DNA from 2 places in the Cedecea selenatireducens genome. Region 1 is predicted to be linked to the other one. Evidence: predicted binding sites of a transcription regulator. Region 1 holds the regulator's gene; the other holds the start of a gene.

Region 1 (3,116 bases):
ATTGTCATCTCCTCATCGTTCGGTTTAGGGTTTTGCATCCTCATTGTCGGATGCTGAATTTCTGGAAAACATCCAATATCTGCTGGATGTAGAAATAATTGTAGTCAAGGATTTCGGGTTACATATAAAACTCAGAATCTTTAACCATTTTCAAAATCAGCGGCACGCGGACTCCCCGCCTTAAAAGCGGGAAATCAGCATGATAGATGAGAAGTTAACGAGGATCAGAAAACGCGATCAATGGTCGCCATGCGCGGCAAACCAGGTGTTATTGCGCCAGTGGCGCCGCCAGATATAACCGAGCGACAGGCCGCGCAAAGCCAAAAATACCGCCAGCGACAACCATAAAGCGTGGTTGCCAAACAGCGGCAGCGTAAGCAGCGTCACGCCAAAGCCCAGGGCGGCAACCGCCATGCTGTTTCGCATCTCGGCCCCGCGCGTGGCACCAATAAACATCCCGTCCAGCAGGTAGCACCAGACGCCCACCATCGGCAATATCACCTGCCAGGCAAGGTAGCGGTCGGCCTGCTGACGCAGCTCCGGCAAGGATGTCAGCAGCGCGACGATGTGTTCTCCGGCAACGGCATAGAGAGCGGCAAACGCCACCGCGACCAACCCGGCCTGCCTGCACGCTGCGCCCCAAACCTCCAGCAGTTGCCCACGGTTACGTGCGCCGTAGGCCTGGCCAGAATGAGCTTCCACCGCATAAGCGAAGCCGTCCAGCGCGTAGGCGGTGAAGGTCAGCAGCGTCATCAGCACGGCGTTCACCGCCACAATTTCGCTGCCGAGACGTGCGCCAAAGATGGTGATGGAGGCAAAGCATATTTGCAGCAGCAGCGAACGCAGCATGATGTCGCGGTTCAGTGCCAGCAGCTTGCGTAGATCCCCCTGCCAGGCCGTTTTAAGGCGTGCCCAGCTAATGCCGCGCAGCTTCAGGACTTTGTGCACCATCAGCAGGCCGATGAAAAACGTGGCGTATTCAGACACCGCCGTCGCCAGCGCCGCCCCCTGCACGTTCATGTGCAGCCCCATCACCAGCCAAAGATCGAGCACGATATTGATAAGGTTTCCCACCACCAGCAGGATCACCGGTGCCCGCGCATACTGAACGCCCAGCAGCCAGCCCAACAGCACGAGGTTAGCCAGCGATGCGGGGGCACTCAGCCAGCGGATCTCCAGGAAACGACGAGCCTGATACAGCACCTCTTCGTTGCCGCCAACGACGTGCAGCGCGAGGGTGATCAGTGGATAACGCAGTAGCACGATGGCAAGCCCGGCGATCAGCGCCAGCATCAGCGGCTGAACCAGCGCGCGCGCCAGCCGCTGTGGATCGTTTGCGCCAAACGCCTGCGCCGTTAATCCGGTGGTGCTCATACGCAGAAACAGCAGCAGCATAAACAGGAAGCTGGTCGCCGTAGCGCCGATAGCCACGCCGCCGAGATAGGTCGGGCTGTCGAGATGGCCGATGACGGCGGTGTCAACCAGGCCCAGCAGCGGCACGGTAATATTGGAAAAAATCATCGGCAGCGCCAGTCGCCAAAGCGCACCATCCGTTGACGAGAAGAATCGCATGGGAATGATCCAGAGGAAAATAGAGGGGTTTAAAGCGGGTGGTACAGCAGGTTTACCGCACCACCAGAAGACGTGTTACAGCCATTCACCGTTGCGGATCACCCCGACGGCCAGACCTTCAATGCTAAAGTTCTGCTCGCGAAGATCGACCACAATAGGCTGGAATTCGCTGTTTTCAGGCAGCAGATGCACGGTGTTACCCTGCTTTTTCAGGCGTTTCACGGTGACTTCATCGTCGATACGCGCGACAACGACCTGGCCGTTACGCACGTCCTGCGTTTTGTGAACCGCAAGCAAATCGCCGTCCATGATGCCGATATCTTTCATCGACATGCCGCTGACGCGCAGCAGGAAATCGGCATTCGGTTTAAACAGCGACGGGTCAACCTGGTAGTGGCCTTCGATGTGCTGCTGTGCCAGCAGCGGCTCACCGGCGGCCACACGGCCTACAAGCGGCAGGCCGCTTTCTTCTTCAACCAGCAAACGAATGCCGCGTGATGCACCGGAAACAATCTCGATGGCACCTTTACGCGCCAGCGCTTTGAGATGCTCTTCAGCGGCGTTTGGAGAACGGAACCCCAGACGTTGTGCAATTTCGGCGCGCGTAGGTGGCATGCCGGTCTGGTTGATATGATCCCGAATGAGATCAAACACCTCTTGCTGCCTGGTAGTTAGTGCTTTCATTCCGCCCCCTGGGTGTTTATACAGTTATGCTGTGAGTATATACAGCCCCGGGCGAATTTGAAACCACAAATTAAGCAAAAAACCAGCGACTTAAACTATTCTGGAAGGACTATCGCAAATGTGACCAAAGCAAGGTGGCCCAGGTCGCAACCGCAAGAATAATCGCTATCAATACCGCGGCTGAACCCATATCTTTGGCTCGCCCTGAAAGCTCGTGGTAGTCGGTGCCCACACGGTCGACCAGCGCTTCAATGGCGCTGTTAAGGATCTCGACAATCATCACCAGCACCACCGAGCCAATCAGTAAAATGCGGGTGATAGGATCAACGTCCAGCCAGCAGGCAATGCCGATGGCAATAACCGCCGCAACGCCTTCCTGACGAAATGCAGCTTCGTTGATCCAGGCCGCTCGCAGTCCCTTCCATGAGTAGCCTGCAGCCTTAATAATGCGGGTGATGCCGGTGGTATTATTCGCCATTAAAGGAAACCTTTTTAAATATTGAGCGTCAATGCTCATTGAGTCTAAATCGCAGCGCCACAGAAATTCCCCAGAGTTTCTGATATCCTTGCGGCGCATTTGCATTATTAACCTGAGGCTTTACATCATCTATGTCAGGCTGGCCAAGAATTTACTACAAATTACTGAATTTACCATTAAGCGTTCTGGTAAAAAGCAAGTCTATCCCGGCCGATCCGCAAACCGAGCTCGGTCTGGATCCCTCACGCCCGATTATGTACGTCCTGCCCTACAATTCTAAGGCAGACCTACTGACGCTGCGTGCCCAATGCCTGGATCACGACCTGCCGGACCCGCTGGAACCTTTGGAAATTGACGGCGTACTGCTGCCGCGCTACGTGTT
Region 2 (3,116 bases), on a different contig from region 1:
GGCTGGGGTATTACCTTCTATGAAGGGAAAGGCTGTCGCACTTTTAAAGATCCGCAGCCGAGCTTCAACTCGCCCATCGCCCGTCTCGTCCAGGACTACCCGATTAAATCCTGCTCGGTTATCGCGCACATTCGCCAGGCTAACCGTGGCAAGGTCGCGCTGGAAAATACCCATCCGTTTACCCGCGAGCTTTGGGGTCGTAACTGGACCTATGCCCATAACGGGCAGCTGAAAGGCTACCGCTCGTTGGATACAGGGGCGTTTCGTCCGATTGGCGAAACCGACAGCGAGCAGGCGTTTTGCTGGCTGCTGCATAAGCTCACGCAGCGCTACCCGCGCACGCCGGGCAATATGGAAGCGGTATTCCGTTACATTACTGAACTGGGTGCGGAGCTGAGAGAGAAGGGCGTGTTTAACATGCTGCTGTCGGACGGGCGTTACGTGATGGCGTTCTGCTCGACAAACCTGTTCTGGATCACGCGCAGAGCGCCTTTCGGCGTGGCTAAACTGCTGGATCAGGATATGGAAATCGACTTTCAGGCAGAGACCACACCGAACGATGTGGTCACGGTCATTGCCACTCAGCCGCTGACCGCCAACGAAACCTGGCACAAAATTGAGCCAGGCAAGTCGGCGTTATTTTGCCTCGGTGAGCTTATAGTTTGAAGCCAGCTGCGGCTGAACCGGCGTCATCACGGCAGGTTTGCTGATGACGTAGTTCCCGCTGACCACGGCCACGCCCGGCGGCTGATGGTTGGCCGCGAAGTAGTCATAGCCTGGCTTCAGCTCTTTCCAGAAGTTGATGTAGGTGGAGTACTTGTGGCGTTCCATGTTGGCGTCGGTCATGCGGAACGGGAAAATACTCACCTGAACGCGCGGCTGGCCGAACACTAAAGCGCCGGTCACAAACTGGAAAATTTCGTCGATGCCGGAGTCGGTCATGGCGTAGCAGCCAATCGACACGCAGGCACCGTGAATCATCAGGTATTTCCCTTCATAGCCGTGAGCGCGGTCAAAATCGTTCGGGAAGCCAATATTAATGGCTTTATAGAAGCGGCTGTCCGGTTTTAGCTGACTGCGATCAACGCTATAAAATCCTTCCGGGCTTTTAAAATCACCCTGGCGCTGTTTTGGTCCCAGGCCGCCGGAATAGTTACAGATGCGATAGCTATTGAGCAGCTGATACTGCTCGCCCATCTTCACCCACAGTTCCAGGGTGCGCTCTTCTTTAAAGATTTGAATATAAACCGGGGAGCCCATGAGCTGCTGTCTGCTATCTTTGCCGACAGGGGCGGCGACACCGCTGCTATTAAGCAGGCTGGCGAAAGAGAAAAACGGCATAGAGAGCATCGCAATAATCAGTGCGATCTTACGCATACTGCTTGATTCCTTGATAAACCTGCAACTAACAGCCAGGACGGCTAAAGGGACCCGAAATCAGAAAAATCTGTACAGGATTGCGCTCACATTAGCATTGTGGTTGATTTTCGCAAGTTCCAGACTGGGGCGTTTACACATTTTATTGGAATCAATTGGAGTTTTAGCGCCAGGTCACTTTTTGCCGATCGTCATGTCGCTTGCTTTTATGTTCTGGCCGCTCCACGGCGATTTCCCCATATCGAAAATAAGCTGTATACTTATCCAGTGTTATTTTTCTGGTTGAGTGAGCATGCGCAAAATCATTCATGTCGATATGGACTGCTTTTTTGCCGCCGTTGAGATGCGTGATAATCCGGCCCTGCGCGATATCCCGCTGGCGATTGGTGGCAGCGCCCAACGGCGAGGCGTGATCAGCACGGCGAATTACCCCGCCAGAAAATACGGCGTGCGCAGCGCGATGTCGACCGCGATGGCGCTAAAACTCTGCCCGCACCTCACTCTGCTGCCGGGCCGGTTCGACGCGTATAAAGAAGCCTCCAACCATATTCGTGAAATTTTCTCCCGCTATACCCCGCTCATTGAGCCTCTGTCGCTGGATGAAGCTTATCTGGACGTCACCCACTGCGGCCATTGCCAGGGCTCGGCGACGTTAATTGCCCGTGATATTCGGCAGGCTATTTCCGACGAGCTAAACCTGACCGCCTCGGCGGGCATTGCGCCGATCAAGTTTCTGGCGAAGATTGCCTCCGATCTCAATAAACCGAACGGCCAGTTCGTGATTACGCCCGAACAGGTGCCTGACTTTTTAGCGACGCTGCCGTTAGGGAAGATCCCCGGCGTTGGCAAAGTGACGGTAGCAAAGCTGGAAACGCTTGGCCTGCGAACCTGTGCCGACGTGCAAAATGCCGACCTGGCGATGCTGTTAAAGCGCTTCGGCAAATTTGGTCGGGTACTGTGGGAGCGCAGCCAGGGGATTGATGAGCGGGAAATCAGTAACGATCGCCAGAGAAAGTCGGTTGGCGTGGAGCGTACGCTGGCGGAAGACATTCACGAGTGGCACGAATGCGAAGAGATTATCGAGCGCCTGTACCCGGAGCTTGAGCGGCGGCTGGCCAAAGAACGCGCCGACCTGCGCATCGCCCGCCAGGGCATCAAGCTCAAATTTAACGATTTCCAGCTGACGACCCAGGAGCACGTCTGGCCGAAGCTGAATAAAGAAGACCTGATCGCCACCGCCCGCAAAACGTGGGCAGAACGAAGGGGAGGGCGAGGTGTTCGGCTGGTGGGGCTGCACGTGACCCTGCTCGACCCGCAGCTGGAAAGGCAGCTGTTGCTGGGGCTGTAAACATGCCCCTCATCCCGGCCTTCTCCCTGGAAGGGAGAAGGGGAAAACCGAAAGTCAGGCGAACAAAGAAAATCCCTTCTTCTTTCAGGGAGAGGGAGGAAAACCAGCTTGTCGCTGAAATTAAGGTGAACAAAGAAACTCCCCTCTCCCTTTTAGGGATAGTGAGGAAAAGCAGACTTGTCGCTAAAAGTCAGGCGGACAAAGAAAATCCCCTCTCCCTTTCAGGGATAGTGAGGAAAAACAGACTTGTCGCTAAAAATCAGGCGAACAAAGAAAATCCCTTCTTCTTTCAGGGAGAGGGAGGAAAACCAGCTTGTCGCTGAAATTAAGGTGGATAAAGAAAATCCCCTCTCCCTTTTAGGGAGAGGGTTAGGGTGAGGGTAAAAATTAC

What was found. Region 1 encodes LexA, which represses DNA repair genes until DNA is damaged. Its sites were predicted from a motif close to TNCTGTATGTACATACAGNA; they were not measured.
Region 2: the regulator LexA is predicted to act here: its motif matches at 1,628-1,647, upstream of dinB (DNA polymerase IV).

What each region holds. Positions count from the first base shown of each region.
Region 1 covers NZ_JBHIKW010000003.1:472,057-475,172, forward strand. The annotation lists gene ACE38U_RS07695 (CsbD family protein) at 1-2, opposite strand, end outside; gene dinF (MATE family efflux transporter DinF) at 238-1,572, opposite strand; gene lexA (transcriptional repressor LexA) at 1,648-2,256, opposite strand; gene ACE38U_RS07710 (diacylglycerol kinase) at 2,366-2,734, opposite strand; gene plsB (glycerol-3-phosphate 1-O-acyltransferase PlsB) at 2,866-3,116, shown strand, end outside.
Region 2 covers NZ_JBHIKW010000012.1:117,281-120,396, reverse strand. The annotation lists gene ACE38U_RS18215 (class II glutamine amidotransferase) at 1-666, shown strand, start outside; gene dpaA (peptidoglycan meso-diaminopimelic acid protein amidase) at 637-1,377, opposite strand; gene dinB (DNA polymerase IV) at 1,670-2,725, shown strand; gene ACE38U_RS18200 (hypothetical protein) at 2,728-3,048, shown strand; gene pepD (beta-Ala-His dipeptidase) at 3,113-3,116, opposite strand, start outside.